DNA from 3 places in the Stenotrophomonas sp. YJH_SMC_138 genome. Region 1 is predicted to be linked to each of the others. Evidence: predicted binding sites of a transcription regulator. Region 1 holds the regulator's gene; each other region holds the start of a gene.
What was found. Region 1 encodes FliA, which starts transcription of late flagellar genes. Its sites were predicted from a motif close to TAAAGTTTNNCNNNCNNNGGCCGATAA; they were not measured.
Positions count from the first base shown of each region.

Region 2: the regulator FliA is predicted to act here: its motif matches at 4,080-4,106, upstream of AC5P7I_RS03450 (methyl-accepting chemotaxis protein).
Region 3: the regulator FliA is predicted to act here: its motif matches at 3,410-3,436, upstream of AC5P7I_RS15700 (methyl-accepting chemotaxis protein).

Region 1 covers NZ_JCAFTB010000014.1:25,054-35,527, reverse strand. The annotation lists gene AC5P7I_RS20690 (chemotaxis protein CheW) at 1-882, opposite strand, end outside; gene AC5P7I_RS20685 (ParA family protein) at 879-1,661, opposite strand; gene motD (flagellar motor protein MotD) at 1,666-2,682, opposite strand; gene AC5P7I_RS20675 (flagellar motor protein) at 2,684-3,424, opposite strand; gene AC5P7I_RS20670 (chemotaxis protein CheA) at 3,515-5,359, opposite strand; gene AC5P7I_RS20665 (protein phosphatase CheZ) at 5,362-5,967, opposite strand; gene cheY (chemotaxis response regulator CheY) at 5,967-6,359, opposite strand; gene AC5P7I_RS20655 (RNA polymerase sigma factor FliA) at 6,417-7,163, opposite strand; gene AC5P7I_RS20650 (MinD/ParA family ATP-binding protein) at 7,160-8,047, opposite strand; gene flhF (flagellar biosynthesis GTPase FlhF) at 8,034-9,650, opposite strand; gene flhA (flagellar biosynthesis protein FlhA) at 9,796-10,474, opposite strand, start outside.
Region 2 covers NZ_JCAFTB010000001.1:789,398-799,871, reverse strand. The annotation lists gene AC5P7I_RS03470 (DUF4434 domain-containing protein) at 106-1,590, shown strand; gene AC5P7I_RS03465 (MarR family winged helix-turn-helix transcriptional regulator) at 1,595-2,059, opposite strand; gene AC5P7I_RS03460 (S41 family peptidase) at 2,109-3,020, shown strand; gene AC5P7I_RS03455 (NAD-dependent epimerase/dehydratase family protein) at 3,119-4,012, shown strand; gene AC5P7I_RS03450 (methyl-accepting chemotaxis protein) at 4,224-6,755, shown strand; gene AC5P7I_RS03445 (DUF2628 domain-containing protein) at 6,834-7,220, opposite strand; gene AC5P7I_RS03440 (hypothetical protein) at 7,438-7,608, shown strand; gene AC5P7I_RS03435 (TonB-dependent receptor domain-containing protein) at 7,669-9,714, opposite strand; gene mdoH (glucans biosynthesis glucosyltransferase MdoH) at 10,211-10,474, shown strand, end outside.
Region 3 covers NZ_JCAFTB010000007.1:167,091-177,564, forward strand. The annotation lists gene AC5P7I_RS15695 (GGDEF domain-containing protein) at 1-1,357, shown strand, start outside; gene AC5P7I_RS15700 (methyl-accepting chemotaxis protein) at 1,354-3,180, opposite strand; gene AC5P7I_RS15705 (DUF5694 domain-containing protein) at 3,760-4,848, shown strand; gene AC5P7I_RS15710 (putative quinol monooxygenase) at 4,911-5,201, shown strand; gene AC5P7I_RS15715 (hypothetical protein) at 5,221-5,367, shown strand; gene AC5P7I_RS15720 (PAS domain S-box protein) at 5,508-7,697, opposite strand; gene AC5P7I_RS15725 (Tex-like N-terminal domain-containing protein) at 7,905-10,292, opposite strand.

The DNA of each region.
Region 1 (10,474 bases):
GGTGCCACAGCGCAGGCGCAGCCAGCGCGAGGTGCGTTCACCGGCACGACGGTTCTGCGGATGCGGGCTGCGGGCCGGTTGGTGGGCCTGCGCCTGCAGCTCCTGCCAGGTGCCGGGGCGGTTGCCTGCGGGTGCATCGACGGCGACGCGCGGCGGCGGCGTGCCGGCGCGTGCGGCCGGGGCCGGTGCAGGGCGTGTCGCCGGGGGGGGCACCGGCGCTGCGACCACGGCGGGCGGCGGCGCAGGCACGTCTTCGCCACCAGCGGCCGCCTCGAAGGCGGCCTGCAGGCCGGGGCTGTCGGTGTGGGCGAGACGATGGCTGTCCGCCGGGTCGGTCTCGTAGATCACTTCGTCCGGCAGATCGTCCCAGGTGGGTTCCGGGCCGGTGTTCGCAGCGGCCGCAGCGGGTGCCGGCGCGGTTTCGTGGATGACCTCGTCGGGCAGGTCATCCCAGGTCGGCTCGCGTTCGGTGGACGAGGCGCTGGCCGGCGCGGCGGCGGCCTCGAAGGCGGCCTCCAGTGCAGCCTCATCCTCGGCCGGGGCCGCGACGACGGCATCCGTTTCGTAGACCACTTCAGCGGGCAGGTCGTCCCACGTGGGTTCGCGTTCGGCATCGATCACGCTGACGGGCGCGGACGCGGCATCGAAAGCGGCTTCCAGTGCGGCATTGTCCACGGCAGGGGCAGCGGCAACGCTCTCGGTTTCGGTTTCGTAGATCACCTCGGCCGGCAGGTCATCCCAGGTGGGTTCGCGTTCGGCGGCGGCTTCGGTGGCCGTGGCCGGGGCGGTGCTGATCGGCGCGGGGAGGGGAGCGGCGGCCGGGGCGATCGCCTCGCCCAGCAGTTCGTCCAGGTAGTCGTCGAGGATGCCGGTGCTGTTCATGCGGCCTGCTCCAGGGCGCGGGCATCCTCGCCGAGGATCCAGTTCAAGGCGCGCCGGTAGGCAGCCAGGCCACGCCCCGGGTAGTCTTCGCCGACGCTCGGCAGGGTCAGCCCGGCGGCGTTGCTGATGCGGGTGTCGATCGGAATCGCGTCTTCCCAGACGCGGCTGCCATGGCGGTCCTGCATGGTGCGCAGCGACTCGTTGCCGGCGCGGGTGCGGCGGTCGAACAGGGTTGGCAGGATCGAGATCGGCAGCGGCCGGCGGCGCGAACGCTCGACCATCTCGCCGGTGCGGACCATGCCATCCAGGCCGTGCAGCGCCAGCGGCTCGGCCTGGGTCGGAATGATCAGGCGATCGGCGGCAGCCAGTGCGTTGATCATCAGCAGGCCGAGCGTCGGTGCGCAGTCCAGCAGGATGTAGTCGTGCTGGCCCTGGTGGCGCGCCAGCGCGTTCTGCAGGGCCAGGCCGAGGCCGGGTTGGTTGGCGCTACGGCGTTCCAGCGTGGCCAGCGCGGACTGCGCGCAGACGTAGTCCAGGCCCTGGATGTTGCTGGCATGGCACAGGCCGGACAGGTCCGCTGGCGGTGCGCCGAACAGCTCCAGCACGCCGGCCGGCGGCGGGTCCACCGGCACGCCGAAGGCGCGGCTGAGCGAAGCATGCGGATCGAGGTCGATCAGCAGCACGCGATGGCCGAGCGCGGCCAGGCCGCGGCCGAGGGCGAGGGTGGTGGTGGTCTTGCCGACTCCGCCCTTCTGGTTGGCGACTGCCCAGATGCGCATCGGATTACTCCTTCATTGCGGGGGGAACGGCGGCGCCGACGCGGCTGCCAGCCGGCACCGGTGGCAACGTCACCGGTGCGATGGGGGAGGTGGGGGCGCTGGCCGGCGTTGCGGCGGCCTGTTCGGTGACGGTGCTGCCGGTGGCGCCGGTGGCTGCGTTCAGGCGCTGGCCGAGCGGGTCCACCGAATGCGAGGTGTCGGCCAGGATGATGACCATCACCCGGCGGTTGCGGTTGCGGCCCTGTGCGCTGTCGTTCTCTTCGCGCGGGCGGAACTGGCCATAGCCGACCATCGCCAGCCGCGACGGCTGCACGCCCTGGTCGGCGAACAGATGCACCACGCTGGCGGCGCGTCCGGCCGACAGCTCCCAGTTCGACGGGAAGGTGGCGGTGGCGATCGGCACGTTGTCGGTGTGGCCTTCCACGCGCACGCTGTTGGGCACGTCGCGCAGCACCTCGGCCAGGCTGGCCAGGGTCTGCCGTGCATGTACGTCCAGTGCGGCCGAGCCGGTGGGGAACAGGATGTCGCTGTTGATCTCGACCTCGATCCACAGTTCCGTGCGGCGCACGCTGATCATGCCGCGGTCGATCAGCGGCGCCAGGGCGGCGGTGAGCCGGTCGGCAATCGTGTTGAGCTGGCGCTCGGCACGGGCGATCTGCTCCTGGTTGTGCACCGACACCGGCATGCGCATCTGCGAGGCCATCGACGGCAGCAGCGTCGGGTCGTGCGAGGGCGCCGGCGCGGACGGTCCGATCTTGGTGCCGGACTTGATCACCGACGGGCTGTCCCAGCCGCCACCCTGCACCTGCTTGTTGCCCACCTGCACCGGATTGATCGTGCGCGGCGCGCCACCGAAGGCATCGGTGAGCGCGTCGGCCATGATCCGGTACTTGCCCTCGTTCACCGACGAGATCGCGTACATGACCACGAAGAAGGCGAGCAGCAGCGTCATCAGGTCGGCATAGGGGATCGCCCATGCTTCGTGGTTGGCGTGCTCTTCGTGGTGCTTGCGGCGGGCCATGTCAGTGCAGGAAGCCGGAGAGGTTGGTTTCGATGTTGCGCGGGTTCTCGCCCTGGGCGATCGAGATCAGGCCTTCGATGACCATTTCGCGGTCGCGCGTGTTGTGCGAGATCACGCTCTTGAGCTTGGCGGCGATCGGCAGGAACAGCAGGTTGGCCGAGGCGATGCCGTAGATCGTGGCGGTGAACGCCGCAGCGATGCCGTGGCCGAGCTTGCTCGGGTCGGCCAGGTTCTTCATCACCGCGATCAGGCCCAGCACGGCGCCGATGATGCCGAGCGTCGGTGCGTAGATGCCCATCGCTTCGAACACCTTGGCGCCGGCCTGGTCCTGGTGTTCCTGGCTGCCCAGTTCGATTTCCAGCATGTGCCGCATCGATTCGGGCTCGACACCGTCCACCAGCAGCTGCAGGCCCTTGCGCAGGAACGGGTCCTGCTGCGCTTCCACCTGCGATTCCAGGCCGAGCAGGCCCTGGCGGCGGGCGATGTTGCTCCACTCGACGATCTGCTGGATCAGTTCGCGGCGATCGCTGTGCGGCGGGCGCACGACCCAGCGCACGATCTTGAACGCATGCTTGAACACCGCCGGCGAGGTGTGCAGCAGGATCGCGGCAACGGTGCCGACGATGACGATCACGAACGCCGCAGGCGACCACAACGACGCCAGGCCGGCGCCCTTGAGGATGCTGCCACCGACCAGCGAGGCCAGGGCGAGAAAGAGTCCAATGAGGCTGAGTCTATCCATGGATCCGGTATCGGCTTGTATGAATGGGACTTGAGACACCGGTACGGGCTACTGGTGCGACTTCACGGTTTTACGGGTTCAGCAAGCGGGTCAGTCGTGCGGGCTGCGCAGGCCATCCACATCCAGGATCAGCGCCATGCGACCATCGCCGATCAAGGTTGCACCGGCGTAACCGCGCAGGCCGCGCAGGGCCTTCGGCAGTGGTTTGATGACCACTTCCTCGCGCCCACGGACTTGGTCCACGACCAGGCCGAAGCGCGCTTCGCCGGCCTGCAGCACCACGATGGTCAGCAGGGTCGATGCGGCCGGCGTCACATCCAGCCACTGCCGCAGATCGACCAGTGGCAGCGTGTGCGAACGGCGGTCGAGCACGCCACGGCCATCGAACCAGCCCAGCGAGGTGGGCGGCGCGTGCAGTACCTCCATCACGCGCGCCAGCGGCAGCGCATAGACGTCCTCGCCGGCCTGCACCAGCAGGGTCGGCAGGATCGCCAGGGTCAGCGGCACGCGGATCAGGAAGCGGCTGCCGCGGCCCAGCTCCGACTGGATCTGGATCTGCCCGCTGAGTTCGCGGATGCGCGACTGCACCACGTCCATGCCGACGCCGCGCCCGGAAATATCCGTGACCTGCTGCTTGGTCGAGAAGCCGGGCAGGAACACCAGGTGCAGGCACTCCTCGCTGCTCAGGCGGGCGGCGGCTTCCGGATCGATCAGGCCCTTCTCGCGTGCTTTCGCGCGCAGCTTTTCCGGATCGATGCCGGCGCCATCGTCCTGCACCTCGATGCTGACGTAGTCACCTTCCTGCTGCGCCGACAACCGCACATGGCCCATCCGCGGCTTGCCCTGCGCTTCGCGCAGGTCGGGCATTTCCACGCCATGGTCGATGGCGTTGCGGACCAGGTGCACCAGCGGGTCGGCCAGCGCTTCGACCAGGTTGCGGTCGAGCTCGGTCTCGGCGCCGATCAGCTCCAGGTCCACTTCCTTCTTCAGCGAGCGGGCGACGTCGCGGGCGACCTTGGGGAAGCGCGAGAATACCTTGCCCACCGGCTGCATGCGGGTGCGCATCACCGCCGACTGCAGGCGCGCGGTGGCGATGTCCAGGGTGGACACGGCGCGGTCCAGCTCCTCGTCGCGCAGGCGCGCACGCAGGGTCTTGAGCCGGTTGCGCGACAGCACCAGTTCGCCGATCAGGTTGACGATCGCATCCAGGCGCTTGGTGTCCACGCGCACGGTGTGTTCGGCTTCGGCCAGCGGCTTGGCGGCCGGCTTGGCCACCGGTGCCGGTGCGGTGGCCGGGCGCGGGGCGGCGATCGGTGCCGGCGCCACCGCAGCCGCGGGCCTGGCGCCGGGTGCGGCGCCACCGTGCAGCTGGTCGAGCAGGGCTTCGAACTCATCTTCGCTGATCAGGCCGTCGTCGGCCTTCTTTGCCGGCGCCACCGCAGTCGGTGCGTTGCCACCGTGCAGCTGGTCGAGCAGCGCCTCGAACTCGTCGTCGGTGATCAGGTCGCCGGCACCGGCCGCCGGTGCGGCGGCAGCGGCGGCAGGCGCTGCTGCACCTCCATGCACGTCGAACTGGGCGATCAGGTCCGGCGGTGCATAGCCCGGCTCGGTGCCGGAAGACACGGCATCGAGCATCGACTGCAGGTAGTCCAGCGATTGCTGGGCGGCGTCGAAGTGATGGGCCTGCAGCACGGCCTGGCCGGCACGTGCAGCGCCCAGCGCTTCTTCAGCGGCGTGGCACAGCTCGACCATGGCGGTGACACCGAGGAAACCCGCGCCGCCCTTGAGCGTGTGGTAGCCCCGGAACACCGCGTTGAGCTGTTCGGTGTCCTGCGGTGCCTGCTCCAGCGACACCAGCTGTTCGCCGAGGCGATCCAGGATTTCCTGTGCCTCGATGATGAAATCGGCAGTGATGTCGTCGGATACCGCGCTCATGCTTACAGCCCCAGATCCGACAACAGGTCGTCGGCGTCGTTCTGCGAGACCGCGTGGCGGTCCAGTCCCTTCAGTGCCGGCCCGGCCAGTTCCGGGTCGGTGCGATGCTGTTCCGGCGGCAGGCCGAGCGCGCCGAAGCCTTCATGCACGCGGCGGACGATGCCGACCACGCGACGGATGATCTGCCCGGTCAGGTCCTGGTAGCTCTGGGTCAGGGCGATCTCGGTCAGGTTGTGGCGGATGCGCTCGAGCTGCACGTCCTGGCCTGGCTGCAGGCCTTCGGCGCGCAGCTGCTCGGTCAGGCTGCGGCATTCCTCGGCCAGGTCCAGGGTGCGGTGGGTAGCCTGTTCGGTCATCGCCACCACGTGGTCCAGGCGTGCGCACGCATCGTCCAGTTCGCCGGCCTCGCTGGGCACGGTCGGCAGTTCGCCCAGGGCCTGCCCCAGCTCGCGGGCCAGCCGCGAGAGGCCGCTCATCATCGGCTGCGTGCGCAGCGCGACCAGTCCGTCGATGCGTTGCCGCCAGGCGGCTTCGTCACCGGACTCCAGGGCATCCAGGGCTTCCTGCAGGCGCAGGGCGAGGGCGTTCTTGTCGACCGTGGTATCCATCAGGCGCTGGCCGCCAGGCGTTCGAAGATCTTGCCCAGCTTCTCTTCCAGCGTCTGCGCGGTGAAGGGCTTGATGATGTAGCCGTTCACGCCGTTCTGGGCCGCTTCGATGATCTGCTCGCGCTTGGCTTCGGCGGTGACCATCAGCACCGGCAGGGTCATCAGCTTGGCGTCGGCACGGATCGCCTTGAGCAGTTCGATGCCGGTCATCACCGGCATGTTCCAGTCGGTGACGACGAAATCGAAGGGCTGGCTCTGAAGCAGCGACAGCGCGGCATGCCCGTCCTCGGCTTCGGCGGTGTTGGTGAAGCCCAGATCGCCCAGCAGGTTCTTGACGATTCGACGCATGGTCGAGAAATCGTCGACGATGAGGATGCGCATGTTCTTGTTCAAAGCAGAGTTCCTTTGTTGTTCATTCCGGGCGGCCGGGGGCAGTCGCCTCGGGGATGTTCATTCTTCCAGGCCGGCGTCGACGGCCTCGAAAATCTTCAGGCGGCCGCGCAGGCGCAGCACGGCCTGGCCATGGATCTGGCAGACCCGCGACTCGCTCACGCCGAGCACCGCGCCGATCTCCTTCAGGTTCAGCTCCTGCTCGTAGTAGAGCGAGAGCACCAGCTGTTCGCGCTCGGGCAGGTGGCCGATGGCCTTGCCCAGCTCGCGACCGAACTCGCCGCGCTCCAGCACCTGCTGCGGGGTCGGGCCGCCCTGGGCGACGGTATCCAGTTCGCCCTGGTCTTCGATGCGCGACTCCAGGCTCAGCACCTGTCCACGTGCGGCGTCTTCCATCAGCCTCAGGTACTCGGGCAGCGGCATCTCCATCGCGGCGGCCACTTCGGTGGCGCTGGCGGCACGGCCCGTGCTCTGTTCCAGGCGGCGGATGGTGGCGGCGGCGTCGCGTGCACGGCGGTGCACCGAGCGCGGCACCCAGTCGCCACGGCGGATCTCGTCGATCATCGAGCCGCGGATGCGGATCGAGGCATAGGTCTCGAACGAGGCGCCCTGGTCGGCGTCGTAGCTGCGCGAGGCTTCGATCAGGCCCATCATGCCGGCCTGGATCAGATCATCGACTTCGACGCTGGCCGGCAGGCGCGCGGCCAGGTGGTGGGCGATGCGTCGCACCAGGTCCGAATGCTGGGCGATGACCTCGTTGGCCGCCGAGCGCTGGACTTCCCTGTACTGGTGGGCTGCGCCTTTCATGCGGCCACCCCACGCTGCTTGAGGATGCGTTCGAGGAAGAACTCGACGCCACCGCGCGGTTCGGTCGGTGCCTGCCAGCGCGCGGTGCGGCGTGCGATCTCGGTGATCGCCAGCGCCGACGGGCTGGACGGATAGGCCTTCACCACCGGCTGCTGGCGCTGCACCGACAGGCGCAGCCAGTCATCCTGCGGCACGCAGCCCAGGTAGTTCAGCGAGACATCGGCGAGGAACTTCTCGCAGACGCGGGTCAGCTTCTCGTACAGCACGCGGCCCTCGTTCGGGTCGCGCACCATGTTGGCCACCACCTGGACGCGGTCCACGCCGCGCTCGCGCGACAGCACCTTGATCAGTGCGTAGGCGTCGGTGATCGAGGCCGGTTCGTCACAGACCACCACCACGGTGTCCTGCGCGGCCTGGCAGAAGGTCAGCACGCCGTCGGTGATGCCGGCGGCGGTATCGACCACCATGATGTCCAGCTCGCGTTCCAGTTCGGAGAACACGTTGACCAGGCCGACATGCTCGGCCGGGGCAAGCTCGGCCATGTGCCGGCGGCCGGAAGCGGCCGGGACCACCAGCACGCCGTTCGGGCCTTCGACGATGACGTCGTCCAGCGAGCAGCGGCCGGCCACCAGGTCGGCCAGCGTAAAGGTGGGGTTCAAGCCCAGGATCACGTCGATGTTGGCCAGGCCGAGGTCGGCGTCCAGCAGCAGCGTGCGCTTGCCCATGCCGGCCAGCGCCACCGCCAGGTTGGCGGACACATTCGTCTTGCCCACGCCGCCCTTGCCGCCGGTCACCGCGATGGTGCGCACAGGGCCGAGCGGCTCGCTGCGAGTGGCCGACAGCGGGAAGGTCTTGGTCAGCTTGGCGTACTCACGCGACGGCATGGTTCAACTCCGGGTTGCAGGGCATATCGGCCGCTCGGCGCAAATCTTCAAGGCGAAGTACAAGATTGGCTGCACTGGCCCGGTGCAGGTCCTCCGGGACGTCCTGGCCATCGGTCACCCAGGTGATCGGCAGGGCGTGGTCCACGGCCACCGACAGGGCGTTGCCGAAGCGGCCGGTCTCGTCCAGCTTGCTCAGCACCAGGCCCTGCAGGTTGGCCGCACCGAAGCGGCGCACCACCTCGTCCATGTCGCCGAAGCTGGTGTTGGCCGGCAGCACCAGCAGGGTGCGCACCTGGCGCGCGGCGCGCAGCCACTGCAGCTGGGCGGCCAGGGCACGGTCGCGCGGGCCCAGGCCGGCGGTATCGATCAGCACCAGCTTGTAGTCCTTCAAGCGTTCCAGCAGCTGGTCCAGGTCGGTGCCGCTGTTGGCCTCGTGCACGGCGATGCCGAGCTGGCGGCCGTAGCCATACAGCTGTTCACGGGCGCCGATGCGGGTGGTGTCGGTGGTGACCAGGGCGACGTCACGCGGGGCGTGCTTCTCGGCGAAGCGCGAGGCCAGCTTGGCGATGGTGGTGGTCTTGCCGGCGCCGGTCGGGCCGACCAGCGCGATCACGCCGCCTTCCTCCAGCGGGTCGACCGGGGCGATCGGCAGCTTGCGCGAGATCAGCCCCAGCATCAGGCCGCGGCCACGATGGGCTTCGGTTTCCAGCGGGATCTGCATGGCCACGTCGCGGGCCAGCCCGGCGTCGAAACCGTACTCGTCCATCAGGTCCAGCGCGGTGGCGCGCACCGGGCTGCCACGCAGGCGCTCGTCGGTGAAGCGGTTCATCTCGCGCTCGATCACCTGGCGCATGCCGGCCACTTCCTGGCGCAGCTGGCGGATCTCGGCGTCGTCCTGGGCAACCACGGTCAGCGTCGGTGCCGGGGCCAGCATGGGGGCCGGGCTGGCTTCGACGGCGGCTTCGACCGCTGCCGGTTCGCTGGCGGCGATCCCGGGCTGCGCGTCGATCACGGCAGCGGTCGGCAGCGGCGGCGGCTGCACGGCCGGGGCCACGCTTTCGTGATGCGCCTCGTGCGGCGGGTCGATCTGGAAGCGCGCGCGGTTGGCCGGCACGGTGGCGGCCGGTGCAACGATGGCCTCGGCGAACGGGGCGAAGATCTGGTCCGGCGGTGCCGGTTCGTTGACGGCGGCGCGGGCCAGGGTGGCGGCGAAGCCCGTGCTGCCCCGGGTCGGCACGATCTCGTCGGCGCTGTCCAGAGTGCGGCCGGTGGCACCGACGGCGGCGCGGGCGAGGGCGGCCACTGCCGAGGTGGTGGCCGCTACCGGTTCCGGCGCCGGGGAGCTGCTGCGGCGGCGGGTGACGGCGGCGATCACCGCGTCGGCGGCGGTGCGCGGCTTGGGTGCCGGCGGCGGTGCAACGTCACGGCGCGAGGCTTCCAGTGCACGCTGCACGGCGCTCTCGTCGTAGTTGGCGGCGGCGACGATCTCGATGCCTTCCTCGATCCGGCGGTTGGACAGGATCACGGCGTCAGGACCATGTTCCTTGCGCACCAGGTTCATGGCCGAGCGCATGTCGGCGGCGACGAATCGTTTGATTTTCATGCTGTGGTCACGGGGCGAAGACGGCGGGGTGGCGGTCGGAGAACTCGGGTGGTCGGTGGTCTGCACGGTGCGGGTTCCCCTTGGTATCTGTCTGTTGCGTTGGTTCGAAAGTGGTGTCTGTTTTCTGGCGCATCGCAGGGCGGCGTCAGCTGATCGTTCCGACCAGCTTCAGGCGCTTGTCCTCCGGCACCTCGCTGTAGGCCAGGACCGACAGCGACGGAACGCTGTGGCGGACCAGGCGGGCCAGCGCGGCGCGCACCGGGCCAGGTACCAGCACGACCGCGGGCTCGTTGCGGGCTTCCTGCTTGCTGACACATTCGGCCAGGCTCTGGTGCAGTCGCTCAGCGAGTCCGGGTTCCAGCGCGGCGCCGTTGCCCTGCGTGGACTCCTGCAAGACACGTTCCAATTGCGGGTTGAGGGTGAATACCGGCAGCTCCGCCGACATTCCGGCGATCTCCTGCACGATGAAGCGGCCCAGTGCGGTGCGAACAGCGGCGGTCAGCACGGCCGGGTCCTGGCTGCTGGGCGCATGTTCGACCAGTGCCTCGGCGATCTTGCGCAGCTGACGGATCGGAATGCGCTCGACCAGCAGGTTCTGCAGCACGCGCACCACCGCCGACAGCGGCAACGCCTTCGGCGTCAGATCTTCGACGAGCTTGGGCGCGCTCTTGGCCAGGTTGGCCAGCAGGTGCTGCACTTCTTCGTGGCCGAGCAGTTCCGGCGCGTGCTCACGGATCAGGTGCGACAGATGGGTGGCGACCACGGTCGCCGGATCGACCACGGTGTAGCCCAGCGTTTCGGCCTGGGCGCGCTGGTGCGGCTGG
Region 2 (10,474 bases), on a different contig from region 1:
ACGCCGCACCGGCTTTCACGGCGCAACTACGTCGCTGCGCGATGAGCGCCGCTTGGCTAGGATGGACCGGCATGGCGGATGACCGCCCAGACAGGAAAGGACGCCGTGAACAGATTCGGATGGCTTGTACTGCTGGCCTGCGCTGCACCGGCCCATGCGGACACTGCGCTGCTGAGCGGCAGTTTCGTTCACTTCGGTTACTCGGCCACCGATGAGCAGCTGCCAGCGGCACAGCTGCCGCTGTTCCTCGACGAACTGCGGGACCTGGGCAACGACACGCTCATCATCGGCCAGACCCGCGCCACCCGTGCCGGCGTGGGCTGCGCCAGCAGCGCGCAGGATTTCGAATGGATCGCCGGCTTCCCGGCCAAGCTGGGCACGGTGCTGGACGCGGCCGCAGCGCGTGGGATGAAGGTCGTGGTCGGCACCACCTACAGTTCGGGCCAGTGTGCGGCGTTCTGGCAGGGCTCGAACGCTGCAGCGGTGGCGCAGGACGCAGCGCAGTCGATGGCGCAGCTGGCCCAGCAGTACGCGATGCATCCGGCATTCGCCGGCTGGTACATCACCGATGAGCCCGCGCAGGTACCGGCCGAGCGTGCGTCGTTCTATCGTTCAATCGTTGCCACACTGAAAGCGGCGACGCCGTCCAGGCCGGTGATGGTGGCGCCCTATCTGGCATCCTCCAGCGTCGACCCGGCCAGCGTGGCCAGTGCTGCGCTACGGTTCCGCTCTGCCACGGGGGTCGACGTGCAGATCTGGCAGGACGGCATCGGCGCGGCGTCGCACGCGAAACTGTTCCAGTGGGATCGACCGGGCTATTCCACCGAGCAGTACTACCAGGCGTTGTCGGCGCAGCTGGGCGCCAGCGCTGTGTGGGCCGACATCGAGCTGTTCAACCATGGCAGCCCGCTGTTCCTTGATACCGGTAACGGCCTGTCCGGTGCATACCGGTCGGCGTCGGTGCAGCGCATCAACCAGCAATTGTGGAGCGCGCGTTCGGCTGGCAAGCGCGTTGCCTGGCTCAACCAGTACCACATGTCCGAAGTGGTTGGCCCCGGCCAGGGCTACGGCGAGGCGCCGCGGATGATGAACACCTATCGCGGGTTGTACGGGTTGGGTGCCTCGTACATCGTCGATCCGGTGCAGACCACCTATCACTACAGCGTGGCGCCGGCGACCAGCTATCCCGACGGCAGCGGCCATGAGCTGTTCGACCGCCGGGTAGGCGACCCGCGCAATCCGATGGACGCGGGCTGGGTAGGCGTGCACGGCAACGTCAGCATCACCATCGATCTGGGCCAGCGCCGACGGGTGGACTGGATCGGCCTGCATACGATGACCCGCCCGGCCTGGGGCATCGTCACGCCGACTTCGGTGGAGGTGATGTGCGCCGAGCCCGGAACTGCCGCCGTAACCATCGGCACGCTGTCGGCACCCTTCACTCAGTCCGGCGTGATGGGCTCGACCGAAGAGGAGTACGTGCTCGGCAATGCAGCCCCCCTGGCTGCGCAATGCCGCACGCTGGAGCTGCGCGTGGCCAACGGCAGTTGGACATTCCTCAGCGAGATCGAGATGGCTGCAGAGCAGTAACGCCTCAGCGCCGGCGGGCGTCCTGCAGGCGCTGTGCGAAGGGCCGTTGTTCGAGCGCCACCAGTGCTTTGCGCAGCACCTGCTCCAACGACTGCCCCAGATCGGCATCGAGGCTGCGTGCCGCCACTGCGGTGGCCTGCCATTGCGCCTGCAGCACAGGCATCGCGCGCTGCGCGCGCGGGCTCAACTGCAGGATGCGTTCGCGCCCGTCGTCACCATTGGCAGTGTGCAGCCAACCATCGCGCACCATCGCCGCCACGGTCTGGCTGAGCGCCGAATGGCTGAGCCCGCAGGCCAGCGCGAGGTCCTTGATCCGGCAGGGGCCCTGCGCCATCAGCGTGCGCAGCACCGGCGTGTAGCGCGGCCGGTAGTCCAGTTGCAGGTGCCGGTAGGCCTGCTCGACGGCCGGGTCCAGCTGGTCCAGCAGTGCGCGCAGCAGGGTACCCAGCGTGGCGTGTTGGAGATCCATGAGTGGGATGATATATAAGCGCTTATATATCCTCAATGCGGGGTGGATGATGGCGGTCTCCTGGATGCTCGGCGCGCTGCTGGCGACGGCCTGCCCGGCGCAGGATGCGGTGCTGCAGGCGGCCGCCAGCGCCGTGCAGGCGCAGTACCTGGACGAGGCGGAGGCCGCCCGCATCGCCGATGCCCTGCGCAGCTGGTCGGCGCAGCAGCGCTATGCGGACAGCTGTTCGGATCCTGCTGCGTTCAGCGCACGCCTGAACCAGGACCTGGACATGTTCGATGGCCACTTCCACGTTGAGCGCGTGGATGCAGCTGCCGGCCAGGACGACTGGTTGATGGCCTGGCGTGCCGATGCCCGCAGCAATGGTGCCGGTGTGCGCGAGGTGCGGGTGCTGGAAGGCAACATTGGCTACCTGCGGTTGAGTACTTTTTACCCGCTGGATCTGGCGCGGCCGAAGTTCGCTGCGGCCTTCACGCTGCTGGCCGACACCGATGGCCTGGTGCTGGATCTGCGCCAGAACGGGGGAGGCGACGATGCAAGTGCCGACCAGCTGGTGCGCACGCTGCTGGACGCGAAGATCGGCGCGGTGCAGCAGCTGGACCAGCGTGGCCGGCGCACGCCGGTACCGCTGCCGCCTGCCAGCCTGCCCGTGTACCTGAAGCCGCTGGTGGTGCTGATCGACCGGCGTACCGGTTCGGCGGCCGAGTTCGTCGCCTATTCGCTGCAGGCCCTGGGCCGCGCGCGCATTGTCGGCACGCGCAGTGGCGGTGCCGCGCATATGTTTGGTGATCCTGTGTTGCTGCCCGATGGCTATCAGATCAGCATTCCCGACCGGCAACCGATCAATCTGCGCACCGGCGGCAACTGGGAAGGCACCGGCGTGAGGCCTGATGTGGCCGGCGGCGACGATCCGCTGTTCATCGCGCGGCAACTGCTGGCGCCTGCGAAGTCGTCAAGATGAACGCACGATTGCATGGCTGTCCTATCGCAGATGCGCGAATGCATGCCTAGAATCGAAGCATCCCGGTAGTTCCCGGGCGCTTCGAGTGAATGGACTCAATGAAGATTCTGTTGACCGGCAGTTCCGGGCGCATCGGGCGCGCGATCTTCGGTGCGTTGGCGGCCGCCCACGAAGTGGTGGGGCTGGACCGCAGCCCGTTCGCCACCACGCGCATCATTGCCGATGTCACCGATCGCCAGGCGGTCACGCGTGCGGTGCAGGGCGTGGACGCGGTCATCCATACCGCGGCCCTGCATGCTCCGCATGTCGGCCTGGTGCCGGACGCGGTATTCCAGCAGATCAACGTGGAGGCAACCGCGCACCTGCTGCAGGCCGCACGCGAAGCCGGCGCACGGCGTTTCGTGCTGACCAGCACCACCGCGCTGTACGGCCATGCCGTGGTAGCCGGTGGCTGCCGTTGGATCGATGAAGACACCGAGCCGCTGCCGCGCACGATCTACCACCGCACCAAGTTGCAGGCCGAGACCCTGGCTGAAGCTGCCGCCACGCCGGGCTTCAGCGTTCGCGTGCTGCGCATGGGCCGGTGCTTCCCGGAACCGCCCGAGCGCATGGCGATGTTCCGCCTGCATCGCGGCATCGACGCCCGCGATGTGGCCAGCGCACACGCTGCACTGCTGCTCGACGAAGGCGCCCGATTCGCCCGCTATCTCGCCTGCGCACCGACGCCGTTCCGGCGCGAGGACTGCCTGGAACTGGCCACCCACCCGCGCAGCGTGCTGGCCCGTCGCGCGCCGCAGCTGCTGGCCGAGTTCGAACGCCGTGGCTGGCCGCTGCCATTGAGCATCGACCGTGTCTACGACAGTGCCCGCCTGCGCAGTGAGCTGGGCTGGCAACCGTGCTTCGGGCCGGATGACGTGCTGCAGCAGTATGCCGTCGGCAGCATCGAGGTACTGCCGCGCGCGCAGTGGATCAAGGACCGCGTGGCCGAGTGAGGCCATCGCGACGGACGGGTGGCTGACCCGACCCTGAGCAGATTCAGGAATGTGCAGGCCGGTCGCCTCAACCTCGTTGGCGGGCGGCCGCTAACCCGGTGCGCTTCCAGCGCCGGGCCCGCCCGGCGGCCGGTGGCCTGCGCGACGGATCGCGCGCCTGCGCGGTGCCTTCGTGGTGCCGGTCGTCCTGAACTGCCTTGCGGACCCTCCCATGCCTTCTTCCCGTTCCGCCGCTGCCCGCCGCCCGGGCAGCATCGCCCACAAGCTGATGCTGGGCACCGCCGCGATCGCGCTGCTGTGCTTCGGCGTGACCGCGTTCCTGATCTACCGACAGGCCAGCGCCAGCCTGATCAGCGCCTCGCGCCAGACCATGACCAGCGAGGCGACCGCTGAGGCGCGCCAGGTGGCGGCCGATCTGGGCACCGCCTTTGCCAGCAACGATGCCATGGTTGAAGGCGTGCTGGCCCAGCGCGCCCGTGGTGACGTGCCCGACCGCGCCAGCCTGGCGGCGGTGCTGGGCGAGCAGCTGCGCGCCCATCCCGAATGGCTGGGCAAGAGCACCATGTGGGAGCCCGATGCCTTCGACGGCAAGGATGCCGAGTTCGTCAACACCGAGGCGCACGATGCCACCGGCCGCTACATGAGCTACTGGGCCTGGCAGGAGGGCAAGCCGCAGCAGTCGGTGATGACCGATTACACCGAGACCGCCAGCGGTTCCGGTGACTGGTACATGGTGCCCAGCCGCGACAAGCTGCCGAAAGTGAGCGAACCGTATGCCTATGACATCGCCGGGCAGCAGGTGCTGATGAGTACGCTGAGCACGCCGATCATCGAGAACGACAGGTTCCTCGGTGTGTTCACCGTCGACTTCTCGCTGGCAGCGTTGCAGAAGCACCTGGCCACGCTGCAGCCGATGGGGGCCGGCCGCGTCGAACTGCTGTCGCCGAAGGGCGTGGTGCTGGCCTCGGCCAATGCCGCCGAAATCGGCAAGCCTCGCAACGACGCACTGACCCGCAGCATGCTGGCCGAGATCGCCGCCGACCGCCCCTTCGAGGCCTTCAGCCCCGATGCGGCCGGCAACGTGCGCGTGTATGTGCCGCTGCGCGTGGGCGATGCCCCGCAGCGCTTCGCGCTGGGCGTGGTGATGCCGCATGCGGTGATCGTGGCCGAAGCGCGCCAGCTGCTGTGGCTGACCCTGCTGGTCGGCGTGATCGCCGCGCTGACCCTCAGCGCCGGTGTCTACGTACTGCTGCGCCGCCTGGCGATCCGCCCGCTGGCCGAAGCGGTGCGCGTGGCCGGTGACGTCGCCGCTGGCAAGCTGGACAGCACCCTGCCAGCGCGCAGCAACGACGAAGTGGGGCGCCTGCTGGACGCGATGCAGGGCATGCGCGGCCAGCTGCAGGCGGTGATGGCTGCGCAGGCCGAAATGGCGCGCCGCCACGATGCCGGTGAACTCAGCTACCGCATGGATGCCGCGGCGTTCCCGGGCGAGTACGGCCGCATGGTGGCCGACAGCAACCAGCTGGTGGCCTCCAGCAACGCGGTCACCCAGCGCCTGGTTGAAGTGATGCAGCGCTATGCCGTCGGCGACCTCAGCGTGGACATGGAGGCGCTGCCGGGCGAGAAGGCGGTGTTCACCGCTGCGATGGCGACCACCAAGCGCAACCTGGCCGCGATCAACGAGCAGATCCAGCAGCTTGCCGCTGCGGCCGCCGCCGGTGACTTCGCCGTGCGCGGTGATGCACTGCGCTTCGACCACGATTTCCGCCGCATGGTGGAGACCCTCAACACCATGATGGAAGTCAGCGACCACAACCTGGCCGCACTGTCGACGCTGCTGCGCGCGATCGCCGCCGGTGACCTCAGTACCCGCATGCAGGGTGACTTCCATGGGGTATTTGCGGTGATGCGCGACGATGCCAACAGCACCGTGCAGCACCTGACCCAGATCGTCGGCCAGATCCAGCAGTCGGCAGCCAGCATCCGCCTGGCCGCCGGTGAGATCGCTGCCGGCAACAGCGACCTGTCGCGCCGTACCGAACAGCAGGCTGCCAACCTGGAAGAAACCGCCGCGTCGATGGAAGAACTGACCTCCACCGTGCGCCAGAACGCCGACCACGCGCTGCAGGCCAACGCGCTGGCCGGTTCCGCGGCGGGCGTGGCCAGCGAAGGCGGCCAGGTGGTCAGCCAGGTGGTGCACACCATGGAGCAGATCGAGGCGTCTTCGCAGCGCATCGCCGAGATCATCTCGGTGATCGATGGGATTGCGTTCCAGACCAACATCCTGGCGTTGAACGCAGCAGTGGAAGCGGCGCGCGCCGGTGAGCAGGGCCGTGGCTTCGCCGTGGTTGCCAGTGAAGTGCGCGCGTTGGCGCAGCGTTCGGCGGGTGCTGCGAAGGAGATCAAGGAGCTGATCGACGCCTCGGTGGCCCAGGTCGGTGCCGGTGCGCAGCTGGTGCACGGCGCGGGGCGCACCATGCAGGACATCGTCGGTCAGGTCGGTCGGGTCAACGAGATCATGGCCGAGATCTCGGCCGCGTCGCGCGAACAATCGGCCGGCATCGAGCAGGTCAACCAGACTGTGGTGCAGATGGACGAAACCACCCAGCAGAACGCCGCGCTGGTGGAGGAAGCCAGTGCCGCCGCGCGCGCGATGGAGGAGCAGGCCGAGCAGCTGGCGGTGGCGGTGTCGCGCTTCCGCCTGCAGGCCGAGCCGGCGGCCGTGGCACGCCGCGCGGCCTGATCGCGCAAATGAAGACGCCCGGCGGGGGCCGGGCGTCGGTTGCGTCCTTGCCGCGCATCCCTGCGCCGGTCTGATGGCTTAGAACATTCCTTCAAACGGGTTCCAGCTGGCGCGACCTTCCACCTTCTCCAGGTAGTAGCTGTAGTTGGTGCTGGAGGCGACCAGCAGATTCATCGCGATGAACAGCATGCGCCCGACGACGTCGGGAAGGAACATGCTGACGATGGCCAGCGCGATGTTGATGCCGATGACCACCAGCGCCTTGCGCCACATGCCCAGGATCAACAGGTAGATCGCACCGAAGAACAACGCGAAGAAGTTCAGGTTGATCTTCAGGCGGTCACCGAACGACAGCGCCTTCCAGGCCTGCTTGAAACCGGGATTCTTGGGCGCGCCATGCTGGCGGAAGAAGTTGAAGCGGAACTGCCACTTCGGGCTGAACTGGGACAGGTCAGTGGTATTCATTTGGGGGAAACATCCCTGTGAGAAAACGTTTTCATGATAAGGCAAGTCCTATTCAGGATCCAAGGGCTGCCGTCAAAAATGTGACGCGTGCCGTGTTCCACAGGCTGCGGCCGGGTGCCGCACCGTCACCCGCCCGCCTTGTTTTTAGGATAGGGTGCGCAGTTCCGCTGCCGCCCCGGTTGGACCCGTGCGGCGGCGGGATGTCCATGGAGGTTGCATGACCACACCTGCTACACCGGAAAACGCACCGGGACCGGTGCTCCTGCCGACACCTGAAGTGGTGCAGGCACAACAACTGCTCGCACGCCAGCAACTGGCGGTGGCGATGGACCGTGCGCGCACGGCCGCCACGCGGGACGCGGCACCGGCCGCGCTGGAAAGCGAGTAACCCGCAATACCGTCGATCGCGCTGGCATGTCGCCAGCGCGATCACGGCGCGTGCCGCCGGTCAGAAGCGCGCGGTCATGCTGAGGAAGTAGCTGCGCCCGGCGACGAAGTAGTCGGTGGAGCCTTCCGCATACAGCTTCTTGTCGGCCAGGTTGCTGACGCCACCGCGCAGGGTCAGCACCTCGTTGACGTTCCATGCCACGGTCAGGTCATACAGGGTGTAGGCCTTGAGGAAGGTCGTGGCGGTGCCGGTCTGCTTGCCGGTGTACTGCGCCGACAGGCTGCCGGAGAACACCGTATTCGGCGACCAGTCCAGCGACGAGTAGCCGGAGAATTCCGGCGTATCGATCAGGTTGCGGCCGGTGGTCAGGTTCCTGGCTTCCTTCATCCAGGTCGCCGAGGTGCGCCAGCGCCACTGCTCACCGAAGCGGACGTTGAAGTTGCCTTCCATGCCGCTGGTGCGCGCGCGCTGCACGTTGCTCATGCGCGTCCACCAGATGCCGTTGAAGCGGCCCAGCGGTGCGTATTCGATCTTGTTCCGGAAGTCGGTGTGGAAGTAGGTCACGCCAACATCGATCAGGTCATTGTCGAAGCTGATGCCGATCTCGCGGTTGGTGCTGGTTTCCGGATCCAGGTCCGGGTTGCCGGCCATGTAGCACCCGCCGCGGGTATACCCCAGCGGGATCAGCGAGGTGCAGCCACGGCCGCCGGACTGGGTGGCAGCGGTGGCCGAATTCTCGGTCAGGCTGGGCGCACGGAACCCCTTGGAGACGCCACCGCGGATGGTCCACTGTTCGGCCGGATGCCAGACCAGGTACGCACGCGGGCTGACGTGGCCGCCGAACTTCTCATGGTGGTCCAGGCGCGCGCCCACGGTCAGGGCCAGGGTGCGGTGCAGCTTCAGTTCGTCTTCGACAAACAGCGCCCAGGTATCCACTTCCAGGCTGGAGCCGCTGACGGCGTTGCCGGCGTAGTCGATCGGCGCGCGGCCGATGGTATCGGTGTTGGTCAGTTCCTGGCGCTTCCACTGCCCACCCACGGCAAACTGGTGTTCAACGCCCAGAGTGAACGGCGTGGTCAGGCTGCCTTCGATGATCGTGTCGGTGGCCTCTGAGCGGCCGGTGGCGCCGATGTCGTTCTTGTATTCGGTCCAGTACGCGCTGAGCCTGGAGGTGCCGAAGCTCCACGTGCCATCGTGGTTGAGCGCCAGCGAGCTGCGCTTGAGCTCACTGGCTCCCCAGGCGCCTTCGTCCTGCTTTTCCAGCGACGCATCGATGAAGGCCTGCTGCACGCCATGGCCGGCTTCCAGCGACAGTTCCTGTGCGTCGCTCAGCTTCCACTGCAGCAGCGCATCGACAGTGCGGTCCTTCTCGCCGGCGTAGGCATTGCCGTAGACACCGTGGTTGGACTGGTCCGAATCACGGCGCATGCTGTTGGCACCGATGCGCAGGCCGAAGCGTTCGCCCAGCGGGCCGGAGAAGGTCGCGCCGATCTGCTGGGTATCGCCGCGCTTGCCATCACCGGGACGGGTGTAGCTGTGGGTGGCGCTGCCGTTCCATTCGTCGCCGATGCGCCGGGTGATGATGTTGATCACCCCGCCCATGGCGTCGGAGCCGTACAGCGAGGACATCGGCCCACGCACCACTTCGATGCGTTCGATCTGGTCGGGCGAGATCCAGTTCAGGTCCTGGCGGCCGAGGTCGGGGCGGTAGTTGGTCGCGGCCGAGCTGCCCATGCGCTTGCCGTCCACCAGCACCAGCGTGTAGTTGGACGGCATGCCGCGCAGCTTGATCTTGGACTGTTCGCCGACGGCGCTGAGGCCGCCGGTCACGCCCGGCACGCGGCTGAGCAGGGTGGCCAGGTCGGGAACCGGCTGGCGCTCGATGTCCTCACGGCTGATCACGCTGATGCTGGCCGGGGCATCCTTGATCCATTGCTGGCTGCCCGAGGCGGTGACCACCACGGTATCCAGATCCTTGGTGGAGGCATCGGTGCCGGCCTCTGCAGCGGCCAGGCCTGGCAGGGCCAGCAGGCAGGCGGAGGTCAGGGCAGGGGCCAGGCGGGTGCGCGGCAGGCGCGCGGAACGGGAACGGGACGATGGGGACATGGCGGCTTCCATGGGAGGTGGGGTGACCCGGTGGAAGCAGCAGGCGCAGGCAGACAGCAGGCAGCCACCCTTCCGTGGGTCGTCGGTGCGCGCGGTGTGGACCGGCGCAGCTGGGTGGGTCGCGGCCGTGCGGAAGACGGTGACCTGCCTGGTTAATGAAATGATAACCGTTCGCGTTTGATACGATCTAGTACCCGGGGCGATGCAATGACATCTGGCCATCCCCCGACGTGATCGCCTGCTATTTGCTGAATGGGGATAAATCCCGGCGTAGGCCTTCGCACCCGGCTTACATTCAGCGCCCTAGACTGGGCCGCATTTTCGATTCCGCCCCGTTGGAGATCGTGTGGGTTCCGGTAGTGACAGACATCGACTGTGCGGCCTGAAGCCGACACAGTCTGGACAAGTGCGGGCGCCGGGAAAGCGCGCCGGGAACCTTGGTGCATGCAGCCCGGCCGGGATGGCCGGCCGTGCCGACGGCGCGGAGTAGGCGGCGATGGGGGTGCAGACCATCCATGCGGAAGCAGAAGCGCCCCGGCTCGACGCCGGCTGGGCGCTGCTGCCCGCTGAATCTCCGTTGCAGATGCCCGAACAGACCCTGCGCGAAGGTGCACTGAAGGTCCGGCGGCATCGCACGTCGCCGCGCCTGATCGGCCTGCGCCGGCTGTACATCTTCGGTGGCACGCTCGGCATGACCGCCGCGGCCACGCGGATGATGTGGCGGGTGCTGTCGGCCAATGGCATCAGCGTGCTCGAAGCC
Region 3 (10,474 bases), on a different contig from region 1:
CTACCTGATGCTGATCACCGCCCCCCTTCTGGCCGCTCTGGCCTGCGTGCGACGCGCGCGCGACAGCCAGGCGGCCTGCAAGTGGCGAACGCTGGGCGCTGCCGTCGGCCTGTTCTCGCTGGCCCTGCTGGCCCTGCTGTATCGCAATGTGGCCGGCCTCAGCCCTGCGCAGATGACCGCCTCGTCGCTGATCCTGTATGTGTTCTACCGGATTCCGCTGACCTACGTGGCCGCCAGCCCAGGCGGCGGCAACCGCTGTATCCGTGCGGTGGACCTGACGGTCATCGCGCTGCTGTGGTTGCTGTACTTCGTGCATACGCGGGCGATGGCACACCTCAACACCGCATTGTGGACGCAATGCCTGCACACCCTGAGCAACGTGCAGAACAGCCTGGTGTTCTGCTTCGCGCTGATCCGCTTCCTGGCCGAGGACAATGCCGACCGCCGCGACTTCTTCCGCACGTTGACGATCTACGCGCTGGGCTACTTCCTGATGGCGCTCTACATCAATACCTGGCAGCCGCAGGTACCCGATGGTGGCTGGGGCGACCTGCTGATCAGCGGGCTGTTCGTGCTGCTGGCAGTGCTGGCCGGCAGCACGTACCGCCCACCGGCGGTGGCTGTGCCGCGCAACCTCCGCCGCATCGTCGATGCCGGCGTGCCGCTGATGCTGCCGTTGCTGCTGATGATGGTGGCGCTGCTGGTGGCACGCCTGCAGCCGACCCTGGCCACCGTGGGGTTCATCGGTGCCATGCTCGGCCATGCCCTGCGCAGCGTGCTCACCCAGGTGCAGATCCAGCGTGAGCGCGACGAGCTGGCGCTGCTGGCCCGGCGCGATCCGTTGACCGGGCTCGGCAACCGGCGCAACTTCGATGAAGCGCTCGGCAGCGCGCACGGCCGCGCCCGTCGCCAAGGCGTGGGGCTGGCGGTGCTGATGATCGATATCGACCACTTCAAGCGACTCAACGACACCTACGGGCATCCGGAAGGTGATCGCCGCCTGCAGGCGGTCGCCGCGATCCTCGACGGCTGCCTGCAACGCGGTGATGATCTGCTGGCCCGCTACGGCGGCGAGGAGTTCATCGCCGCCCTGCCCGCGCCCGACATCGGCCACGCCCTGGGCCTGGGCGAGCGCCTGCGCGCCGCCGTGGAAGCCGCCGCCCTGCCCGCCGCCCAGGCCCACGTGACCATCAGCATCGGCGTGGCCTGGCAGGCCGCGCATGATGAGGGTGACCCGCGCAGCCTGGTCGAGCGTGCCGACCAGGCCCTGTACCGGGCCAAGCATGCCGGCCGCAACTGCGTGCACGCCGCCCCGGCCGTCGAGGCCGGGGAACAACACGCCGACCGCCGCGCCTAGACCGCGCGCAGCACCGCCGCACCATGCAGGTGCCCCGCCCCACCCTGCACGCGGAAGCTGGCCACCGTCTGCAGCAGCTGCGCCGACTGTTCTTCCATGCTGCGCGCCGCGGCCGAAGCTTCCTCGACCAGCGCGGCGTTCTGCTGGGTGCCCTGGTCGATCAGATCGACGGCATGGTTCATCTGCTGGATGTCGTCGCTCTGCTGCTGCGCGGCCGTGCTGATCTCGGACATCAGGTCGCTGACCCGGCGCACGTTGACCACGATCTCGTCCATGGTGCGGCCGGCGCTCTCAACCTGCGCGGTACCGGCACCGACATTGGCCACCGACGCATCGATCAGCTGCTTGATCTCCTTGGCGGCACTGGCCGAGCGCTGCGACAGTTCCCGGATCTCGGTGGCGACCACGGCGAAGCCACGCCCGTGTTCGCCCGCACGCGCGGCTTCCACCGCGGCGTTCAGGGCAAGGATGTTGGTCTGGAAGGCGATGCCGTCGATCACGCCGATGATGTCGACGATGCGGCGCGAGGACGCGTTGATCACCGCCATGGTTTCCACCACTTCGTGCACTACGTTACCGCCGCGCGCGGCGACATCGGCGGCACCACCAGCCAGCTGACTGGCCTGCCGTGCGTTGGTCGCGGTGCGCTGCACGGTCTCGGCCAGGCCCTTCATCGACACCGCGGTCTCCTCCAGCGACGCTGCCTGCTGCTCGGTGCGCTGCGACAGATCGCTGTTGCCCTGCGCGATCTCGGTGGCACCGACGGCGATGGTGTCAGCGGCGAACTTGATCTGGCCGATGATCGCGGCCATCGCCTCGACCAGCGAATTCACCCCTTCGCACAGCTCGGCGATCGGCCCGTTCTTGTCGGCGGTGGCCACGCGCCGGGTCAGGTCGCCCTCCTTGGCGGCCGCCACCACTTCACGGGTCTGCGCCACGGCACGCTGCATGGCCTGGTTCTCATGCACCTGCGCGGTGATGTCGGTGGCGTACTTGACCACCTTGAACGGCTTCCCGTTGAGGTCCAGGATCGGGTTGTAGGACGCCTGGATCCAGACCTCGCGTCCGCCCTTGCCGAGGCGCCGGTACTGGCCGGCATCATATTCGCCACGGCCGAGCTTTTCCCAGAACTGCCGATACTCGGCACTGCTGCGATACTCAGGTTCGACGAACAGCGAGTGGTGCTGGCCACGCACATCATCCAGGCTGTAACCGGTGGCAGCCAGGAAGTTGTCGTTGGCCGACAGGATGCGGCCATCCATGCTGAACTCGATCACCGCCTGCGACTTGTCGATCGCCGCCAGCTGGCCGGCCGAGTCGGCCGCCTGCAGCTTCTGCGCAGTGATGTCAGTGGCGAACTTGACCACCTTGTACGGACGCCCCTGCCGGTCCAGCACCGGGTTGTACGAGGCCTGGATCCAGATCTCGCGCTGGTTCTTGCCAAAACGCCGGTACTGGCCCGCGTCATATTCGCCACGACCCAGCCGCGCCCAGAAGTCACGGTATCCGGCGCTGCGCGCCTGCTCGGGGTCGACGAACAGGGAATGATGCTTGCCCTGGATCTCTTCCAGCCGGTAACCCATCGCCTGCAGGAAGTTCTCGTTGGCCTGCAGGATGGTGCCATCGAGGGCGAACTCGATGACCGCCTGGACCCGGTGCAGCGCCGCGACCTGCGCCTCCAGCTCGGCACGGCCATCGGCCGCCGCCTCGACGCCGCTGCGGTGCTGCGGTGCCAGCGCGCCCAGCAGGGCGCGCCACGGCGACCAACGGGTATGCAGCTCGGCCGGCGCCTGCGCGCCCGCCGTAAAGCCTGGAATGAGCATTGTCTGATCCTCGGTGTCCGGTAAGCGGTTGCGACCCGACGGGCGGGATGCCCGGCGGCAACTTCAGTTGCTTGGGACTACAGGTACCGGCAGGCACCCCTCGAGCGGCTGGCAAGAACGTCTGGTGCGGGTGCGATCGGCATAGGGAGCGGCGGAACACACAGCGCGGGCCGCCCGTCGGGGCAGCCTGGGGTCCTGCAGCGGGCGACTTGAGCGGGATCCAGAGGGAATATCGGCGATGCGATCGGTGGCTTTAGCCGGATTCCGCGACGTCCGTCGCATCTTCAGATGCTGCTGCAGGGATGCGGTAGACAATCGCGATGCACTTCACATTCTGCTCACGCGCGACAGGGGCACCGCCGAGCGGTTTCGCCAGGTGCCGGCTGGGCAGGTTCTGCTCGGCACCGGGTGTCGTCAGGGCATATGTCGCGCGTTGTCGCCGTCACTGGGCATAGCCTTGCCCGGCACGCGGATGCAGTTCAAGCGGAAAAGGTTTGCATGACCAACGGGAGATCCGATGGCAGATGAAACTGGCCAGCATGCAGCGAACCGCAGGACGCTCACTGACACGGAGATCGCATGTTCCCACGCCTGGCCAGTTTCCTCATCCTGGGCCTGTGCAGCAGCGGCGCCTTCGCTGCCGACGCCACCTACCGCCCCAGCTTCCATCCCGACCAGCTGAAGGGCCCGCCTGCCGGGCGCCCGAACGAAGTGCTGGTACTGGGCACCCCCCACTTGTCCGGCCTGCCCAAGTCCTTCCAGCCCGCCTTGCTTGAACCGTTGCTGCAGCGACTGGTCGCCTGGAAGCCCGAGCTGATCGCCACCGAAGACCTGTCAGGCCTGCAGTGCGATTTCATGCGTCGCTACCCGGCACGCTATGCGGAGAGCGTGGCCACCTACTGCTTCGACACCACCGCTGCGCAGGCTGCGACCGGACTGGACGTGCCTACGGCGAACACCCAGGCCGAGCACCTGCTTGCGACCTGGCCGGACGAGCCGACGCCCGCCCAGCGTCGTCGGCTCGCAGCATTGTTCCTGGCAGCGGGTGAACGCGGCTCGGCGCAGGTGCAGTGGCTGCGCCTGCCTGCGTCCGAGCGCAAAGGCGGTGATGGACTGACACCTGCCCTGGTCGAGATCCTCGAAAAAGGCCTGGTTCGCCGCAATGAAACCCACCTGATCGCCGCCGAGGTCGCCGCCCGCCTCGGGCAGGAACGCCTGTGGGCCGTGGACGACCACACGGCCGATTCGCCCACGCCCGCCGAGGATGAAGCGGCGGCCAGCGCGGCCATCACCGGTGCCTGGAACAATACGCACTCGCGCGCGCGGCGGGAGGCCGATGAACGCCTCGTGGCCGATCTGGACAAGCCCGGCGGCGTCATGGCGCTGTATCGGGACTACAACAGCCCGGCGGCGGCGATGGCCGCCTACCAGAGCGACTTCGGCGCGACGCTCGTCGAGCCGTCCTCCAAGGCGTTCGGCCGGATGTACGTCGGTTACTGGGAAACCCGCAACCTGCGCATGGTCGCCAACATCCGCGACGTGCTGAGCCAGCATCCTGGCAGACGCATGCTGGCCATCGTGGGTGCCTCGCACAAGGGCTACTACGAGGCCTACCTCAATCAGATGCATGACGTGCGGCTGGTCAGTGCGGACACGGTATTGCGTTGACGGGAACAGGTGCCGGCCATGCGCCGGCGCTATCCTGCAAGGCCCGATTCGCAGGTGCCGACATGCTGAAAGTGATCGCCGAGGATTTCATCCATCCCGATGCGGTGGACACCGTGCTTCCCCTGTACCGGGAGCTGGTCGCGTGCACGCTGCGCGAGCCGCTCTGCCTCGGCTATGAACTGTTCGTCGACCAGAAGGATCCGGGCCACTTCATCTTCATCGAGCTGTGGCCCGACCGCGCCGCGCTCGACCTGCACTGTGCCAGCGAACACTTCCAGCGCCTGGTGCCACAGATCAATGCCTTCCAGTGTGCGCCGTGCCGGTTCCTGCTGATGGATGCCGTGCGGGTGTAGTGCCTGCAGCGGGATGCACATGATCGCTGCGGCCATGCCGCCACAGCAACAGGCAGGCCGCAACCGTGCAGGACAGGCTCAGGACCAGCAGCGCGACCGCACCTTGCTGCAACACGGGCAACAACGCCCGTGCGTGCAGGTCGCCGCGCAGCTGTTCGGCGCGTAGACAGGCGGCCAGCGCCAGGCACCAGCCGATCAGGGCCGGAATGAACTTGCGTACCGCAACCGGGTTCCAGGCATTCATGGAGGTTACCTGCGTGAGTGGAGTGCGCGCAGTATTCGCGCGCGTCCTCTCACAGGCTGAGATCAGTCCTCCGCGGCGTCGGGATCGTCACCCGGAAGCTGGGACAACTCGCCCTGCACCTGCACGTTGTTGCGCCCCATCGCCTTGGCCCGGTAGCACTGGGCATCGGCCGCAGCCACCGCCTGGTCCACGCTCATGCCGCCGGCCAGCGGCGCGATACCGATGCTGGCACCGATCCGCAGCCGGTCCTGGTCCCACGGAATGGACAGCGCGGCCAGGGTGTGCAGCAGCTCGCCCCCGATGCGGGCCGCACGCCGCGGCGTACAACCGGACAGGATGACCGCGAATTCGTCACCGCCCAACCGCGCCACCACGTCCGAATCGCGCACGCCATGGCGCAGCACGCTGGCCACCGCCCACAGCACGGCATCGCCGGCCAGATGGCCCCAGGTGTCGTTGACCGGCTTGAAGCGGTCCAGATCGATGTACATCAGCGAGGCAGCCTGGCCGGTGCGCTCCACGCGGGTGATCGCCTGCTGCAGGTGTACCTCGAAACCGCGGCGGTTGCTCAGTTCGGTGAGCGGATCGATCTCGGCCAGGTGGCGGGCTTCGCGCTGGCGTGCCCGCTGCTGGGTGTCGTCGCGCAGCACCCACACCGCGCCGCGCACGTGGCCTTCGTCATCGCGCAGCCAGGCGCGGGTCAGGTCCACCGGCACCGTTGCCGTGCCCAGGCGCAGCAGCAGGTCGGCGTGCAGGTCCACCGCGTTGCTCTCCGGGTCCAGCAGCACCGTCACATCCAGTACCGAGCCGGGCGCGTACTCGGTGGTCAGCGCCAGCACGTCCTGCACCTTGTGCCCGGCCAGCGACAAGGCGCCATCACCGGCCAGGATGCGCACCGCAGCCGCGTTGGCGTAGTCGATGCGGCCATCAAGGCTGACGCTGAGCACCAGGTCGGCCACCGCATCCAGCGTGATTCGGCTGCGTTGTTCACTCTCGAACAGGCGCTGCTCGCTGCTGCGTTGGGCGGTGATGTCCTGGATCTGCGACACGAAATGCAGCGGTTCGCCATGCTCGTTGCGCACCAGCGACACCGACAGCCGCGCCCAGATGATGCGGCCGTCGCGGTCGAGGTAGCGCTTTTCCAGGTGATAGTGGCTGCGTCGCCCGGCCAACAGGTCCTGTACCAGAGCCAGGTCGGTCTGCAGGTCATCGGGATGGGTCAGGCGCTGGAAATCGACCTGCAGCAGCTCTTCTCGGGGGTAGCCCAGTATCCGGCACAGCGCGTCGTTGACATCCAGCCAGCGTCCTTCCAGCGACACCAGTGCCATGCCCAGTGCGGCGGAGGTGAACGCGCCAGCGAACTTCTCTGCCGAAAGTCGTGCTTCGGCGCGTGCCTGCAGGATCTCGGTAATGTCGATGGCCATGCCGACGTAGCCGATGCGCGTTCCATCGGCACTCTCCATGCGGCTGATCGACAGGCGTACCTGGCGTGACTGGCCATCCTTGCGCAGCAGCGTCCACTGCCGCGAGTAGGTCTGCCCGTCGGCACGCGCGCTCAGCGCCTCGAACACGCCGGGAAGATTGCCATCAGCATCAGCCAGCGGCTGCAACCACGCTTTCAGTTCGGCTGGATCGTGGAAGGCGTCGAGCCGGCGCTGGCCGACCACCTCCGCCGCGCTGTAGCCCAGCAGGCGCTCCGCCCCCGTGTTGAACAGGGTGATGGTCCCATCGGTATCGGTGGCGATCACCGCCACCTCATCGGACGCATCGACCACGGCCTGCAGGCGCTGCCGGGTCTCGGCCGCGTCCTGCCTTGCCTGCTGCAGTTCGGTGACATCGGCATGGGCACCGGCCATCCACAGCGGCTTGCCCTGCCCGTCCCATTCAAAGACCCGGCCACGGTCCTGGATCCAGATCCACTGGCCGTTCCTGTGGCGCATGCGCAGCAGGCAGGCGTAGTTGTCGCTGCGCCCTTCGAAATGGTCGTCCAGCGCTGCATCGGACAGCGCAATGTCATCGGGATGGACCAGCTTCAGGAACGTCTTCTGGCAGATCGGTTCCAGCTCATCCAGGCGATAACCGACAATCTCGGCCCAGCGCGCATTGACCCGCATCTCGCCGGTCTGCACGTTCCATTCCCAGGTACCCGCAGCGGTACCGTCGATGATCATCGCCAGCCGGCGACGCTCTTCAGCCAACGCCTGCAGGCGGCGCTCCAGCAGTCCATTGCCGTGGGTGCCCTGGCCCGGCATCACTCCGGTCCCCTGCCGGCACGGGCAGGCGCCGACCGCAGCGAAGCACTGCGGCCTGCAACGAAGACGGCGGGTCGTGCTGGCGTCATGGTCCTCCCCAGCGACAGCGGGGAGGCCAAACGCCCCCCTCAGGCGCAAGTGTGCGCAATCACGGGGAAAACCGACAAGTCCCCCACCCCGGATCAACCGTGACGGGGGGCACGATCCTCAGCTGCGCTTGGCCCGGGCAAAGGCCTCGGCCAGGGCATTGTTGGCCGGCGGCGCAGACTGGGCCGGACGGCCGCCAGCGCCCTGGCCGCGGTTCGGTCCACGGTTCTGGCCGCCAGCGTCACGGCGCGGCCCTTGGCCCTGGCCCCGCTCATCGCGCTGGCCCGGGCGGCTGGTGGCCTGGCCCGGGGTATCGTCCAGGCGCCGGGTCAGGGCGATGCGCTTGCGCGCCACGTCCACCTCCAGCACCTTCACCTTGACGATGTCACCGGCCTTGACCACGTCGCGCGGGTCCTTCACGAAGGTATCGGCGAGCGCCGAGATGTGGATCAGGCCGTCCTGGTGCACGCCGATATCGACAAAGGCCCCGAAGGCGGCCACGTTGCTGACCACGCCCTCCAGCACCATGCCCTCGCGCAGGTCCTTGATGTCCTCGACGCCCTCGGCGAAGCGCGCCGCCTTGAACTCCGGGCGCGGGTCGCGGCCCGGCTTTTCCAGTTCCTTCAGGATGTCGCGCACGGTCGGGACGCCAAAGGTGTCGTCGGTGAACTGTTCTGCCTTCAGGCCACGCAGGAAGCTGCCGTCACCGATCAGCGCCTTGATCGGGCGCGCGGTGCTGGCCACGATGCGCTCAACCACCGGATAGGCTTCGGGGTGTACCGCCGAGGCGTCCAGCGGCTGGTCGCCATCGGCGATGCGCAGGAAGCCGGCGCACTGCTCGAAGGTCTTCTCGCCCAGGCGCGCGACCTTCAGCAGGTCCTTGCGGCGCTTGAACGGGCCGTTGTCGTCGCGATGGCGCACGATGTTCTCGGCCACCGTGGCCGACAGGCCGGACACCCGGGACAGCAGCGCGGCCGAGGCGGTGTTGACATACACGCCGACCGCGTTCACGCAGTCCTCCACGCGCGCGTCCAGCGCCCGCGCCAGGCGGTACTGGTCCACGTCGTGCTGGTACTGGCCGACACCGATCGCCTTGGGTTCGATCTTGACCAGTTCGGCCAGCGGGTCCTGCAGGCGACGAGCGATCGATACCGCGCCACGCAGCGACACGTCCAGCCCCGGGAACTCCTTGGCCGCGAACTCGGAGGCCGAGTACACCGAGGCGCCCGCCTCGCTGACCACGACCTTCTGCAGCTTCGGGTTGGCGGCAGCCTTGATCGCTTCGCCGGCCAGCTTGTCGGTTTCGCGGCTGGCGGTGCCATTGCCGATCGCGATCAGCTCCACGTTGTGCTTGGCGCACAGCTGCTTGATCGTCTGCACCGACTGGTCCCACTGGCGACGTGGCTCATGCGGGTAGATGGTGTCGGTGGCGACCAGCTTGCCGGTGGCATCGACCACGGCGATCTTGCAGCCGGTACGGATGCCAGGGTCCAGGCCCAGCACAGTCTTCGGGCCGGCCGGTGCGGCCAGCAGCAAGTCCTTCAGGTTGTCGCCGAACACCGCGATGGCTTCGGCTTCGGCCTTTTCGCGGGCCTGGTTGAACAGGTCCAGCAGAAGATGGGTGTGCAGCTTGGCGCGCCAGGTCAGGCGGCAGGCATCCAGCAGCCAGCGGTCGGCGGCACGCCCCCGGTCGGCGATGCCGGCCTTGCGTGCCACCCGACCCTCGGCGTACTGGTGGCCCGCTTCGGCATCGCTGCCCGGGTCCAGTTCCAGGAACAGGATCTCTTCGCGGCGCGCGCGGAACAGCGCCAGCAACCGGTGCGAGGGAATCTTCGCCAGAGATTCGGCATGTTCGAAATAGTCGCGGTACTTGGCGCCTTCGGTTTCCTTGCCCTCGGCCACGCGGGCACGGATCACGCCGGTCTCGCCCAGCCAGGTGCGCAGCTCGCCAACCAACGCGGCATCTTCGCCCCAGCGCTCCATCAGGATCGCGCGGGCGCCTTCCAGCGCGGCCTTGGTGTCGGCCACACCCTTGTCGGTATCGACGAAGGTGGCCGCGAACGTCTGCGGGTCCTGCGTCGGATCGGCCAGCAGGCCATCGGCCAGCGGCTCCAGACCGGCCTCGCGGGCGATCTGGGCGCGGGTACGTCGCTTGGGCTTGTAAGGCAGGTACAGGTCTTCCAGCCGGCTCTTGGTATCGGCGGCCAGGATGTCATTGCGCAGCTCGTCGCTGAGCTTGCCCTGCTCGCCGATGCTGGCCAGCACCGCCGCACGGCGGTCCTCCAGCTCGCGCAGGTAGGTCAGCCGGGTTTCCAGGTTGCGCAGCTGGGTGTCGTCCAGGCCACCGGTCACTTCCTTGCGGTAGCGCGCGATGAACGGAACGCTGGCGCCCTCGTCGAGCAGGCCGACGGCGGCGCGTACCTGGGCGGACTGGGCACCGATCTCGTCGGCGATGGTCTGGGCGATCTGCTGGGCGAGCGCGCTCTGGGCGTTCTTGGCGTCGTGCATTGCTTCAGGTCTGAGCCGCGTTACGGGAAGACCCCATTCTGGCAACCGACGACGGAGCCGGACAAGGCATTGACAGGGGACGGGGTTCAGCGCCGTAGCCGGAGTGGACGCCGGCATCCTGGCAAAGAGCGGGCCCGGACTGGCCCGGGGCTGGGATGCCGGCGCGGGCGCGCGATGGTGGG